DNA from 3 places in the Desulfotomaculum sp. OF05-3 genome. Region 1 is predicted to be linked to each of the others. Evidence: predicted binding sites of a transcription regulator. Region 1 holds the regulator's gene; each other region holds the start of a gene.
What was found. Region 1 encodes HrcA, which represses chaperone genes, less so after heat shock. Its sites were predicted from a motif close to TGTTAGCACTCNNNNNNNNNGAGTGCTAACA; they were not measured.
Positions count from the first base shown of each region.

Region 2: the regulator HrcA is predicted to act here: its motif matches at 3,697-3,727, upstream of DXA87_RS00275 (co-chaperone GroES).
Region 3: the regulator HrcA is predicted to act here: its motif matches at 1,456-1,486, upstream of htpG (molecular chaperone HtpG).

Region 1 covers NZ_QWGO01000001.1:312,872-317,964, reverse strand. The annotation lists gene DXA87_RS18300 (3D domain-containing protein) at 1-249, opposite strand, end outside; gene hrcA (heat-inducible transcriptional repressor HrcA) at 632-1,684, shown strand; gene grpE (nucleotide exchange factor GrpE) at 1,693-2,268, shown strand; gene dnaK (molecular chaperone DnaK) at 2,353-4,230, shown strand; gene dnaJ (molecular chaperone DnaJ) at 4,533-5,093, shown strand, end outside.
Region 2 covers NZ_QWGO01000001.1:61,675-66,767, reverse strand. The annotation lists gene DXA87_RS00295 (glutamine--tRNA ligase/YqeY domain fusion protein) at 1-640, shown strand, start outside; gene DXA87_RS00290 (PLP-dependent aminotransferase family protein) at 689-2,089, shown strand; gene DXA87_RS00285 (IclR family transcriptional regulator) at 2,298-3,065, opposite strand; gene DXA87_RS00280 (hypothetical protein) at 3,062-3,454, opposite strand; gene DXA87_RS00275 (co-chaperone GroES) at 3,869-4,153, shown strand; gene groL (chaperonin GroEL) at 4,273-5,093, shown strand, end outside.
Region 3 covers NZ_QWGO01000007.1:73,566-78,658, forward strand. The annotation lists gene DXA87_RS05750 (RNA degradosome polyphosphate kinase) at 1-1,389, shown strand, start outside; gene htpG (molecular chaperone HtpG) at 1,644-3,650, shown strand; gene DXA87_RS05760 (CPBP family intramembrane glutamic endopeptidase) at 3,640-4,605, shown strand; gene DXA87_RS05765 (deoxyuridine 5'-triphosphate nucleotidohydrolase) at 4,843-5,093, shown strand, end outside.

The DNA.
Region 1 (5,093 bases):
GCGCTCGATATCAGCTTCGGCGGTCTCAGATAAAAGAGACTCGCCTGTATGGGAGTTGGCCACAGTGACGGTGACGGAGACCGGGGTATCCGGGGCAGCGGAGTTCCACGCCCATCCGGAAACCTTATTTCCATCGATGCTGTCCAGGTGGCCAGAGTTTTTCGGGGTACTTGCGAATGCACATACGGTGTTTAAGAGCATCGAAATGACGGTCAGTAAAACACAGATGGTCAATCTAAATTTCTTCATATAACAATCCTTTCTTTTTTTGTTTCATATCTATTACAAATTATATGCAGATATGTAATAGAAATGTAACAATTTGGAAACAAGTATGTATTATACATAATTTTCCAAATTTGTCAAGTTTTTGGGTATTACTGCCAGGACGCAAACAGTCCCCCCATATGGCAGAAATGTTCTTAATGTGACGCAAAGCCCCCGGGATTCACAGGAAAATCCAGGGGAAAGCCGGGCGGATCCTGTAAAATCCTGGTAGAAAAAGGCGATGAAAAAAATAGTGAAAAAAATGTGAAAATTATCAAAAGCCCTTGACAAACAACACACTAAGTAATATAGTAACAACTGTAAATGTTAGCACTCCTCAATAAAGAGTGCTAATAAAGAAGAGGTGAGAGTTTTGGAACTGGATGAGAGAAAAGAAAAAATTTTAAAAGCGATTATCCAGACGTATCTGGAGACCGGTGAGCCGGTGGGATCCAGAACGATTTCCAAATACTCGGATCTGAAGCTCAGCTCCGCGACGATCCGAAATGAGATGTCTGATCTGGAAGAACTTGGTTACATCATTCAGCCGCATACCTCGGCGGGACGAATTCCTTCCGATAAAGGTTACCGTTTCTATGTTGACCAGATCATCAAGGAAAAAGACAGTCAGGTCGAGCATATGCAGGAACTTATGATCCAGCGGGTAGACCGCGTGGAACTGCTTCTGAAGCAGCTTGCAAAGGTTCTTGCCAACAATACGAACTATGCGACCCTGATCAGCGGACCGAGTTACAACCAGACAAAGTTAAAGTTTATCCAGCTCTCGAAGGTGGAGGAACACAAACTTCTGGTGGTAGTCGTTGTGGAAGGAAATATTATAAGAAACTCCTTTGTTACGATCGATGAGGAACTCAGTGACGAAGAGCTTCTGAATTTAAATATTCTTTTAAACAGCAGCCTGAACGGTCTGACGATCGAGGAGATCAACCTTGGCGTGATCGCAAAAATGAAAGAACAGGCCGGATCCCACAGAAGAGTGGTGGATCTGGTGCTGAATGAAGTCAGCGAAGTGATCCGCTCCCAGGACGAAGATCTCCAGATCTATACCAGCGGGGCAACCAATATTTTCAAATACCCGGAGCTTTCCGATACGGAAAAAGCGAGCCAGCTGATCGGTACTTTGGAACATAAAGAACTTCTCAGGGGACTGATCGACGGGCAGCAGCAGAATAAAACGGATGATCCGGACAATGAAATTCAGGTCTATATCGGAGATGAAACTCCGGTCCAGAGCATGAAAGACTGCAGCATCGTAACCGCAAATTATGCGCTCGGCGATGGGATGCGCGGAACGATCGGTATCGTGGGACCAAAACGAATGGACTACGAAAAAGTCGTATCGACCTTGAGATCGTTAGTTGCGCAGCTGAACGAAACGTTTAAAAATGAAAGGTGAAGAGAGCAGTGAAAGAAAAAGAGTTAGAAAAAGAGAAAACGGAAAAAGCCGTTTCTGAGGAAAAAGAAACCAAAGAGGCAGCCGCTTCCGAAAAAGAAAATAAAGAGACGTCCGAAAAAGAGGAAAAAGCTTCTGAAAAGAAGAAAGATCCGAAGGACGAGAAGATCGATGAGTTAAATGACAAGCTCAAGAGATCCATGGCGGAGTTTGATAACTACCGCAAGAGAACGGACAAAGAAAAGTCCGCAATGTATGAGATCGGCGCAAAGGATGTGATTGAAAAGATCCTTCCGATCGTCGATAACTTTGAAAGAGGTCTTAATTCCATTCCGGAAGACGCGAAAGGATCCGCGTTTGCAGACGGAATGGAAAAGATATATAAGCAATTTGTAAAGACACTCGATGATATGGGCGTTAAGCCGATCGAGGCAGTCGGAAAACCGTTCGACCCGAACTTCCACAACGCAGTGATGCATGTGGAGGATGAGAACCTCGGCGAGAATGTTGTGGCAGTGGAACTTCAGAAGGGCTACACCTACAAGGATTCCATCGTCCGTCACAGCATGGTGCAGGTTGCAAACTAACATTGAAACAATGTGATCATCCGGCAGAGACTGCTGGACGACCACTCATTCCTAATATTCCAAATTTAGAGGAGGAAAATCATTATGAGTAAGATTATTGGTATTGACTTAGGTACAACAAACAGCTGCGTAGCAGTTATGGAAGGCGGTAAACCAACAGTTATCGCCAATACAGAAGGTGTTAGAACAACACCGTCTATCGTTGCTTTTACAAAGACAGGTGAGAGACTTGTGGGCGAGCCGGCAAAGCGTCAGGCAGTAACAAACGCTGACAGAACCATCTCCTCCATCAAGAGACATATGGGTACCGACTACAAGGTAGATATCGACGGCAAGAAGTACACACCGCAGGAGATCTCCGCGATGATCCTTCAGAAGTTAAAAGCAGATGCTGAGAGCTACCTTGGAGAGAAGGTAACAGAGGCAGTTATCACAGTTCCGGCTTACTTCAACGATGCCCAGCGTCAGGCAACAAAGGATGCCGGTAAGATTGCCGGTCTTGATGTAAAGCGTATCATCAACGAGCCGACAGCGGCAGCCCTTGCTTACGGTCTTGACAACGAGAAAGAGCAGAAGATCATGGTATATGACCTCGGCGGCGGTACATTCGATGTTTCCATCATCGAGATCGGTGACGGCGTTATCGAAGTTCTTGCAACAAACGGTGATACACACCTCGGCGGTGATGATTTCGATAACCGTATCACACAGTGGATGATCGACGAGTTCAAGAAGACAGAGGGCGTAGATCTTTCCGGCGATAAGATGGCACTTCAGAGATTAAAAGAAGCTGCTGAGAAAGCAAAGAAAGAGCTTTCTTCCGCAACAACAACAAACATCAACCTTCCGTTCATCACAGCAACTGCTGAGGGACCGAAGCACTTAGATATGAACCTCACAAGAGCTAAATTCGATGAGCTGACAAGTGATCTCATTGAGAGAACAGCAATTCCGGTACAGAACGCGTTAAGAGACGCTGGTTTAACAGCAGCAGAGCTCTCCAAGGTTCTCCTCGTGGGTGGTTCCACACGTATGCTTTCCGCACAGGAAAAGGTTAAACAGTTAACAGGCAAAGAGCCGAGCAAGAGCTTAAACCCGGATGAGTGCGTAGCCATCGGTGCAGCGATCCAGGGTGGTAAGTTAGCAGGCGATGCCGGTGCAGGTGACATCCTTCTTCTCGATGTAACTCCGCTTTCCCTTTCCATCGAGACAATGGGCGGCGTTGCTACAAAGCTGATCGAGAGAAACACAACGATCCCGACAAAGAAGAGCCAGGTATTCTCCACAGCTGCTGATAACCAGACAGCCGTAGATATCCACGTTGTACAGGGTGAGCGTGAGTTCGCAAGAGACAACAAGACTCTTGGCCAGTTCCGTCTTGACGGCATCCTTCCGGCAAGAAGAGGTGTTCCGCAGATCGAAGTTACCTTCGATATCGATGCAAATGGTATCGTAAACGTATCCGCTAAGGACCTTGGCACAGGCAAAGAGCAGCACATCACCATCACATCCGGATCCAACATGTCCAAGGATGATATCGATAAGGCTGTTAAGGAGGCTGCGGCTTACGAGGCTGAGGATAAGAAGAAGAAAGAAGCGATCGATACAAGAAATGAAGCTGATTCCATGGTATTCCAGACAGAGAAGGCAATGGAAGAAGTTGGCGATAAGATCGATGCAAACGATAAGACCGCTGTTGAGGCCGACTTGAATGCCCTCAAGGAAGCGATCAACAAAGCTCCGGCAGAGCAGATGACAGACGCCCAGGTCGAGGAGATCAAGGCAGCGAAAGAGAAACTCATGAACAGCGCGCAGAAGCTCTTCGCAAAGGTTTATGAGCAGGCTCAGGCAGCTCAGGGCGCAGCAGGCGCACAGGGCCAGGCAGGTCCGCAGGCTGGACAGAGCGCAAGCCAGGCTGGATATGGCGATGATGTCGTTGATGGCGACTACAAAGAAGTCTAAATAACAGTTTGATCGAGCGACAATGAGGGCTGGAAAGGATGTTGCAAGATAGCTTGCATAAGTTCTTTTTAGCCGGAATTACCATTTGGCGCAAGTCAGGCACAATAAATCCGAAAGAACGCCCAAGATGGGGCGTTCTTTCGGTTGCCTTGTATCAAGGCTTTGATCGATAACGATCCGGAAATATTGCCGCGGCAGGACTCAGCCGTGACGTCTGAAGAAAGCTTCCGTCGGCAGGTTCCGTAAAAAGGTACGCGTGAAGCGTGGTACCGCTCACTAACAGGAAAGGTAAGAATAAAGAAATGGCAGAGACCAAGCGAGATTATTACGAAGTCCTCGGCGTGCCGAAAGATGCGGACGAAGCGGCGTTAAAGAAAGCATATCGAGTTCTTGCAAAGAAATACCATCCGGACGCAAATCCGGGAGATAAAGAGGCGGAGGCAAAGTTCAAGGAAGCTTCCGAGGCATACAGCGTTTTAAGTGATCCGGAAAAGAGAAGAAAGTATGACCAGTTCGGTCATGCAGCCTTTGAGGGAGGCGCAGGCGGGGCCGGTGGCTACGGCGGATTCGATTTCAACGGAGCCGACATGGGAGATATCTTTGGAGATATTTTCGGAGATTTCTTCGGAGGTGGACGTTCCGCTTACGGAAGAAGCAGCAACGGTCCCATGCGCGGCGCAAATTTAAGAACCGGCGTAAGGATCACATTTGAAGAGGCAATCTTTGGCTGCGAGAAAGAGATCGAGCTCACATTGAAGGATGAGTGTCCGAAATGTCACGGAACAGGCGCAAAGCCTGGTACATCTCCGGTTACCTGCCCGAAATGTAACGGTAAAGGTAAGATCGTCTACACCCAGCAGTCC
Region 2 (5,093 bases), 250 kb from region 1:
AATGATGGCTGTCCTTGATCCGGTAAAGCTGATCATTGACAACTATCCGGAAGGACAGACAGAGATGTTGAGCATCCCGAATAACCTTGAGAATCCAGAGATGGGCGAGCGTGAGGTTCCGTTCTCCAGAGAACTCTATATCGAGCGTGAGGACTTCATGGAGAATCCGCCGAAGAAGTATTTCCGCCTTTTCCCGGGCAACGAAGTACGTCTCATGGGCGCATATTTCGTGACATGCACAGGCTTCGAGAAGGACGAGAACGGAAATGTGACAGAGATCCACTGCACATACGATCCGGAGACAAAGAGTGGTTCCGGCTTTACCGGCAGAAAGGTAAAAGGAACGATCCACTGGGTATCCGCTCCGACAGCCGGAAAGGTAGAGTGCCGTCTCTACGAGAATATCGTCGATGAGGAGAAAGGCAAGCTGAACGCTGACGGAACCCTGAACTTAAATCCGAACTCCAAGACAATCACAACTGCCTATGTAGAGCCAAAACTCATGGAAGCAAAGGCATACGACAGCTTCCAGTTCATGAGAAACGGTTACTACTGCGTAGACTGCAAGGACAGCAAGGAAGGACAGCCGGTATATAACCGTATCGTTTCCTTAAAGAGCTCCTTCAAGCTTCCGAAATAAAGATTTATGGAATTGATCGTACCGTTAAACGTACAGGGGGGGAGACCCTTGTACGAACAGATCTATCAGTATATCAAAGATGAGATCCGAAAGGGCAATATCAGGCCGGAAAAGCAGCTTCCTTCATCCAGGGAGCTTGCGAAGAGCCTGAAGGTCAGCCGGAGCACAACGCAGCTCGCCTACGAGCAGCTGGTGTCCGAGGGCTACCTTGAGGCGGTTCCGAGAAAAGGCTATTTTGCGGCGTCACTGGACGGAATCTTTCCGCCGGTGGCGCAGTCTGTTGCTGCCCGGCCGGATCAGAAAAAAGAGCTGTCTTTGGGCATGAAAAAGGAAAGTGTCCGGGGGCAGCTTTTTCGTGAAAAATTTGAAGTCGATTTTTCTCCCAGAGGCATCGATCTGGAAGGATTTCCCTATGCGACCTGGAGAAAGATCAGCCGCTCGGTCTTAAAAGAAGAGGACAGGGAGCTGTTTTTGAAGGGAGAGCCCCAGGGAGATCTGATCCTCAGGGAGGCGATCCGGGAGTATCTCCATGCAGCCCGCGGCGTAAACTGCGATGTTTCCCAGATCATCATTGGCGCGGGAAACGAATATCTTCTGATGCTGCTTTCCCAGATCATCGGAAGGGACGCGGTGATCGCCATGGAGAATCCCACCTACCGCCAGGCATACCGGGTGCTATCCGGTGTGGGACATAAGGTACTGCCGGTGGGGATCGATAAGAATGGATTCTGCGTGAAGGAACTTGAGGGGCAGGATGTACAGGCAGCCTATGTGATGCCGTCCCACCAGTTCCCGACAGGAACCGTAATGCCGGTGAGAAGAAGACAGGAGCTCCTTTTCTGGGCGGGAGAGCAGCCCGGAAGATACCTGATCGAGGATGACTATGACAGTGAATTCCGTTACAAGGGAAAACCGATCCCGGCACTTCAGGGGATGGACCAGAACGGATGTGTCATCTACATGGGAACATTCTCGAAGGCCATTGCTCCGGCAATCCGTGTGGGATATATGGTGCTGCCGGAGGCGCTGCTGTCGGTATACCTGGCGAAAGGAAGATTTTATTCCTCCACCGTGTCCAGGGTCGACCAGAGGATCCTGGCGAAATTTATTTCCGGCGGATATTTTGAGCGCCATCTGAACAGGATGCGCGAGATCTATAAGGGAAAACATGACGCGCTTTTAGGGGAATTAAAGCCGCTGGAAAAGCGGTTTGAGATCACAGGAGAATTCGCGGGACTTCATGTGCTCTTAAAAGACAGGAAGAAGGAGCCGGAACAGCAGCTTTTAGAAAAAGCAGCAGAAAAAAAAGTCCGCGTCTACGGACTTTCCGGGTTCTATATGGAGAGAGCGCAGGCGAAGGAGATGAGTACGATCGTTCTCGGATATGCAGGACTCACGGAGGAGGAAATCCGAAAAGGAGTAGACCTTTTACGGAAAGCTCTTGAGTAAAGAATAAGCGGATTGGATAGAAGAAAGCTGGTATGCAAAGACGCGCGCCAGCTTTTTTCGGACTTAAGTCAAGATTAGGTTTTACAGACAGCTGCACTGGGGGAGAGATTGGGACAGGGCATATGCTTGTGACCAGGCGTGCATGGGAACAAAGCGCAAAAAAACGGGATACGCATCCGAAAATGCGTATCCCAAGGATTGATTCCGTTTACTGGAACACATCATGCTTCTCATATCCGAGATCGGCGGAGAGGGATGATGCGTAGAACTGTACGAGATCTTTCTGGGTGTCAAGAAACTCCGGAGTATCGACCCGGATCTCCGGGGCGATGATTCCAATGGAACCGGCGAGTTCACCGTCGGAGTTGAAGACCGGTGCCCCGATTCCAAGGGCGTCGGTGACATACTCTCCGTGAGTGATGGCGTAGCCATCCTGGCGGATCTTTTTTAATTCCTCGCGCAGGTCATCCGGGCGGACATGAGGGAAAGCCTGATCGTGGAGAATAATGTTTTTGAAGTATTCGTCGATGAAGGCCGGTGTCTGCCATGCGAGGAGGACCTTACGGATCGCGCCGCAGTGCATATACATCTCATAGCCGAACTCTTCAACAACTTTTAAGTGGCTCGGACCATCTACCTTTTCAATCACAAGTCCCTTATTTCCCACTGGAATTACGAGGTATGCGTCTTCTTTTGTCTGTTTCGCCAGTTGTGCCAGGATACCGTGGGCGGCATCCTGGAGACGGATCCCTCTTGCAGCGGCTTTTCCCAGAGGAATCAGCGCCGGGCCAAGACGGTAGGTGTGGGATCTGTCGTCGCGGATCACATATTTCTTCTCACAGAACGTCTGCAGGATCCGGTGCACCGTGCTCGGGGGCAGATCCATCGCCTCCGCCAGTTCCGCGATTGAGAAATTGCGGTTTTTTTCTTTCAGGACTTCCAATAGCTCCATGGAGCGGAGAAGACTTTGTATCATTCGGTTTTTCCTTCCTCCGTATCGTCCTCAACTACAACGGAGGATGTTTTTTCTTCCGGTACGTTTTCCTCTTTTACAGAGTCTTTTTCGTCTGTGGGTTCCGGACATGCCGTCTCTTCGGAATCTTTAGTCTCTTCTTTTTTTACGGAATCATCCGCAGCGTTTGTGTCTTTTCCGGAATTGATCGTAATATAAGTTCTCTCTGGAGCAGGTTCCGTCTTTTCTTCTGTTTCCTCAGAAGGGGTCTCCTCTTCCTCGTATTCATGAAAATCCTGGTCCAGCTCATCGTTGAAGGATTTTAATTTCAGATAGTAGGAGATACCGGCCGCAACTGCGCCGCCGAGCATCGCGCCAAATGCGATAAGAAGGCCTGATTTCTTTTTTGACATGGTTTATTCTCCTTTCCGCTGCATTACGCGGTTCCGAAAATCTGAGGATTCCGCCTGCAGCCGCCAGTCTGCTATTTATAATCATAATCGAATTCCAGGGAAAATGAAAGACATAATTATGAAAAAAGTTAAAAAAATGTATAAATTATTCAAGTAAATTGCCGGATTTCACCAGAAAACGGGAACTAGACAGCACAGCGGCATGCAGACCCGCAGAGAGGTTCACAAATTTTTCATAAAATAATTAGCACTCGTGACTTGACAGTGCTAACAACATGTGCTATAACATGACTTGTGACGAGGGGTCAGGGAAAAGACCTGAGTCAGACTGAAGAAGATAAAAATGAAAAAGAATTGTGACTGAAATTACAGGATAGTCGCAAGAGCTTGTAAAATGACAAGGAGGAGTCAGTAATGAAATTAGTACCATTATTTGACAGAGTTGTTTTAAAACAGTTAGTTGCAGAAGAGACCACAAAATCCGGTATCGTTCTTCCGGGTCAGGCAAAGGAAAAACCGCAGCAGGCAGAAGTGATCGCTGTTGGTCCTGGTGGAGTTGTTGACGGCAAAGAGATCAAGATGCAGGTAAAACCGGGCGATAAGGTAATCTACTCCAAGTACTCTGGAACAGAAGTAAAGGTAGAGGAAGAGGATTATATCATCGTTAAGCAGAATGATATCCTTGCAGTGATCGAATAATCGGAGAAATTATATCCGGGACCGCGTGTGCGAAGCGCTCAGGGCGGTCTGAAATTCAGAATTCAGAACGAAGTAACCGGAAAATGGTTACAGGAAATCTTGATTGGAGGAATTTTAACATGGCTAAGGAAATTAAATATGGCGTTGAAGCCAGAAAAGCTCTTGAAGCTGGTGTAAATAAACTTGCTGATACTGTCCGCGTAACGATCGGACCGAAAGGAAGAAACGTTGTTCTCGATAAATCCTTCGGCGCTCCGCTGATCACAAACGATGGTGTTACCATCGCGAAAGAGATCGAGTTAGAAGACCCGTTTGAGAACATGGGCGCACAGCTCTTAAAAGAGGTTGCCACAAAGACAAACGATGTTGCCGGTGATGGTACAACAACAGCTACCGTTCTCGCACAGGCGATGGTAAACGAAGGTATGAAGAACCTGGCTGCAGGCGCTAACCCGATCGTATTAAGAAAGGGTATGAAGAAAGCCACAGACGAGGCTGTCAAAGCAATCGCAGAGATGAGCGAGCCGATCAGCAGCAAAGACCAGATCGCAAGAGTTGCAGCAATCTCTGCAGCAAGCGATGAGGTCGGTGAGATGGTTGCAGACGCAATGGAGAAGGTTACAAACGACGGCGTTATCACCATCGAAGAGTCCAAGACAATGAAGACAGAGCTTGACCTTGTAGAAGGTATGCAGTTCGACCGTGGATACATTTCCGCATATATGTGCACAGATATGGAGAAGATGGAGGCAACTCTTGACGATCCGTATATCCTGATCACAGACAAGAAGATCGCTAACATCAACGATATCCTTCCGCTCCTTGAGCAGATCGTAAAGACAGGCGCAAAGCTTCTTATCATCGCTGAAGATATCGAGGGTGAGGCTCTCACAACTCTTATCGTCAACAAGTTAAGAGGTACATTCAGCGTTGTAGGTGT
Region 3 (5,093 bases), on a different contig from region 1:
GAGGAGATCGAGAAGCAGTTAAAGCGCAGGCAGTGGGGCGAGGTCATCCGTCTGGAGATCGAGGATAAGGCGGACCAGAGACTCCTCAAGGTATTAAAACGGGAGCTGGAAGTCAACGAGGAGGACATCTTCGAGATTCCGGGCGCTCTGGATCTGACGGTCCTTATGAAGATGTACGGACTTGACGGATACGATCATTTGAAGACACCGAAATATACGCCGCAGCCGGTTCCGGCACTGATGAATGACGATGATATCTTTACGAATATCCGGAAAGGTGATATTCTTCTGATGCATCCTTACGAGACCTTTGATCCGGTTGTGGATTTTGTGAGAAGCGCGGCAAGAGATCCGGAAGTGCTGGCGATCAAGCAGACCCTCTACCGTGTCAGCGGAAATTCCCCGATCATCGCGGCCCTGGCTGCAGCGGCAGAGAATGGAAAACAGGTATCCGTACTCGTTGAGCTGAAGGCAAGATTTGATGAGGAGAACAATATTATCTGGGCAAAAAAACTTGAGAAAGCAGGCTGCCATGTGATCTATGGCCTTGTGGGCTTAAAGACCCACTCGAAAATTACCCTCGTAGTCCGGAGAGAGGAGGACGGCATCCGCAGATATGTTCACCTCGGAACCGGTAACTACAACGATTCCACCGCAAAGCTCTATACGGACTGCGGAATCATGACATGTCATCCGCTGATCGGTGAGGATGCCACAGCAGTTTTCAACATGCTTTCCGGTTATTCGGAACCCTTGAACTGGAATATGCTCTCCGTGGCACCGCTGTGGCTGAGAACAAAATTCCTGCGTCTCATTGAGCGTGAGACGAAGAATGCACGGGCAGGAAAGCCGGCTTCCATTATTGCAAAGATGAACTCTCTCTGTGATAAAGAGATCATCGCGGCCTTATATGAGGCGTCCTGCGCTGGTGTCAAGATCCATCTGGTGGTCCGTGGAATCTGCTGTCTGAAGGCAGGAATTCCGGGACTTTCCGAGAATATTGAAGTCCGCTCCATCGTCGGGGAATTTCTGGAACACGCGCGGATCTTTATCTTCGAGAATGACGGAAGCGAAGAGATATACATGGGAAGCGCCGACTGGATGCCGAGAAACCTGGACCGCCGCGTGGAGATCCTGTTCCCGGTACTGAGGGAAGAGTTGAAAGACAGGATCCGGAAGTATATGGAGCTGGAGCTTGAGGACAACTTAAAAGCCCATGTCTTACAGCCGGACGGAACATACGAGAAGCCGGACCGCCGTGGAAAACTCCCGGTGGGATCCCAGATGGCACTCTGCGAGATGGCTGTGGCTGCGGCGAAGAACGAGCGGAAGAAACATGAGCAGGAGGAGACTGCAAGAGTGTTTATTCCGATCGAGAGCGAGAATTAAGTGAGATCATAAATTGACTGACCCGCCCATAGCAAAGGCGAAAGAGAAAAAAGTTTATAAAAATTTTATTAGCACTCATCAAAAATGAGTGCTAATTTTATTGACATTTTGATTTCCTGGTATTAAAATATGTCATGTTGAACAGAACAGCTGTTAAAAAGGCAGCTGGAAAACGATAAATGAAAATAAGCGGTCCGAAGGAATTATGAGAAATTCCCCCGCGCCGCAGGAATAGAAATAAGGAGTGGTTTAACATGGCAAAAAGTGGAAGTCTTTCAATCAACAGTGAGAATATATTCCCGATCATCAAAAAATGGCTGTATTCCGATCACGATATCTTCTACCGTGAGTTAGTCAGCAACGGCTGCGATGCCATCACAAAATTAAAGAAGCTGGCCCTGATGGGCGAGTACGAGACACCGGATGATGAGACCTATAAAGTTCAGGTTACTGTAAACCCGAAGGAAAAGACGATCCGGATCGAAGATAACGGTCTCGGAATGACAGAGGACGAGGCTGACGAGTATATCAACCAGATCGCTTTTTCCGGTGCGCAGGATTTCTTAAACAAGTACAAAGATAAAGCAAACGAGGACCAGATCATCGGTCACTTCGGACTTGGTTTTTACTCCGCGTTCATGGTAGCCGACAAAGTAACGATCGATACCTTATCCTACAAGCCGGATGCAAAGCCGGTCCACTGGGAGTCTGAGGGCGGTACCGAGTTCGACATGAAAGAGGGCACAAAGGAAGGACACGGAACCGTGATCACCCTGTACCTGAATGAGGACAGCGCTGAGTTCGCAAATGAGTACCGTGCAAGAGAGATCCTCGATAAATACTGCGCGTTCATGCCGGTTGAGATCTACTTAAACGATGAGACTGCAGAGCCGCAGTACGACACGATCGAAAAGGACGAGCTCACCGATAAAGATACAATTATCGAGACGATCGTAGAGCCTGCAAAGACAGAGGAGAAGGAAAAAGAGGACGGCACTAAGGAGACAGTTGAGGTTTCCCCGGCGAAAGAGAAATATAAGATCGCAAGACGCCCGGTTGCCGTAAACGATACGAACCCGCTCTGGAACAAGCATCCGAATGAGTGCACAGACGAAGAGTACAAGGAGTTCTACCGTAAGGTATTCCAGGATTTCAAGGAGCCGTTATTCTGGATCCACCTGAACATGGACTACCCGTTCAACTTAAAGGGTATCCTCTACTTCCCGAAGATCAATATGGAGTACGAGAGCATCGAAGGCAAGATCAAGCTCTATAATAATCAGGTATTCATTGCCGATAATATCAAGGAAGTCATTCCGGAATTCCTGATGTTGTTAAAAGGAGTGATCGACTGCCCGGATCTTCCGTTAAATGTATCCAGAAGTGCTCTCCAGAATGATGGGTTCGTTAAGAAGATCTCCGACTATATCACAAAGAAGGTTGCGGACAAGCTGTCCGGCATGTGCAAGACAGACCGCGAGAATTACGAGAAATACTGGGACGACATCAACCCGTTCATCAAATTCGGCTGCTTAAAGGATGAGAAGTTTGACGAGAAGATGAAAGACTACATCCTCTACAAGAATCTGGACGGCAAGTACCTGACTCTCGCTGACTGCCTGGAGGAGAACAAGGAAAAACACGAGAATAAGATCTTTTATGTAACTGACGAGAAAGAGCAGAGCCAGTATATCAACATGTTCAAGGAAGCTGGAATCGACGCTGTGATCCTTCCGAATCCGATCGATTCTCCGTTTATGCAGCATGTGGAGCAGAAGAATGAGGGCTTGAAGTTCCTGCGCATCGACGCGGATGTCAACGAGACCTTCAAGGATGCTGAGGAGACCGATGAGGCCGCGAAGGAGCAGGAGAAGAAGGATGCCGAGACTCTTGCGGAGGTCTTCAAGAAGGCCATCGGAAATGACAAACTGAACGTCAAGGTCGAGAAGCTGAAAAACGAGGGCCTCGCGTCCATGATCACTGTGTCCGAGGAGAGCCGCAGAATGCAGGATATGATGAAGATGTACAGCATGTACGGCGGCGGTTCCGATCTGTTCCCGGCGGAGGAGACACTTGTCCTCAACGCAAACAACGGCCTTGTAAAGTATGTGTTAAACAACAGGGACGGCGAGAAGACACCGATGCTCTGCGAACAGCTCTATGACCTTGCAAAGCTCGCTCACGGAAGTCTTTCCCCGGAGCGTATGACAAAGTTCATTGCGAGAAGCAGTGAGATCATGAAGGAAGAATATGGTGCATAAACGAAGAGATTTTCTGATCACGTTTACAATTTTATGCCTTGCCATGTGCGCCTGCTCAGGGTTCCAGTACCTGGGCAGCGCTTTCTATGGCCTGGTATGGCACCGGATCCATGGCCTGGGAAGCGGCGGAGCGCGTCTGCTTTCCGGGCTTTTTGATTCCCCGTGGACGGGAGTCCTGGTGCAGTATATCTTTTCTATCGGAGCTCCATTCCTTCTGGTGGTTCCGATGACATGTTTTGTGAGATCGGACCGGAGACCGGCTCATACACTTCCGGCGGAGGTCTGGATGTCGGCGCTTTTCATGTGCCTGGGACTTGGGTACATCTTTAATTTCCTCGGCGTGTTTCTGGACGTGTTTTTTTCTATATTTACGGGAGTTCCGGCGACGGATATGAACCCGGTGATGGACGCCCTCGATGAGCTGACGCCTGGAATGGTGATCTATACCTGCCTGATCGCCCCGTTTATGGAGGAGTTTATCTTCCGGGGAGTTCTCTTAAAGAAGGCGAGACGGTTCGGGGACCGGACAGCGGTTGTCTACTGTGCGGTCATGTTCGGGCTGATGCACGGAAATTTAAACCAATGCCTGTACGCGGTGGTGATCGGACTGATCCTTGGCTATGTGGCGGTGCGGACGAACCGGATTTTTTATAATGTGCTGCTTCACATGGCAGTGAATTCCTTTTCCATGATGTTAGTGCTGGTGGAAAATGGATTGAACGCACTGGGGATGAGCGCAATGGCGGCGGCGTTTTCTGTGGGAAGCTTCATTATGATCCTGCTTCTCATCGCAGCCGGGATCTACTTTTTCTTCCGGGACGGACGACGCTACTGGTGGCAGATGGGACGCCAGAACGGGTGGCCGACACCGTACAGGAGGTATGTGTACCTGAATCCGGGATTTATTTTATATATGATCATTTTCGGGATTGAGATGATATCGTATATTTTATAGAAAAAGTTTTCGAGAAAACAGCAGCCTGGAGAGAATATCCGGGAGTGTCGCGGCTGTTTGGAAAACCACATAGAAATGTACGTGAGAGACGGAATCATCCGGCAGAATATACTGTGGGCAGTGGACACATTGCCGCAATAACGCAGTGCATTCTGCCGGATTTTCTGTCTGAAACGCTTGAAAAGGGGGCGGGGTCTTGGTATAGTAGTGGGAGACCATTTACGAAGAGGAGACATCATGCAGAGAATCGCAAAATTTGAAAAAGTAAGCTTTGAGCAGTTTAAAAAAGACTGGCAGGGGGAACACCCGCAGGATACAGAAGAAGTGATCAGGGAAATCTACGATGGGATCAGACTTCCGAAGCGTGCCACAGCAGGCTCTGCTGGATATGATTTCTTCGCACCGGCAGCGTTCACGCTGAAACCGGGCGAGATGACAAAGATCCTCACAGGGATCCGCGCCCGGATCGATGACGGCTGGGTATTAAA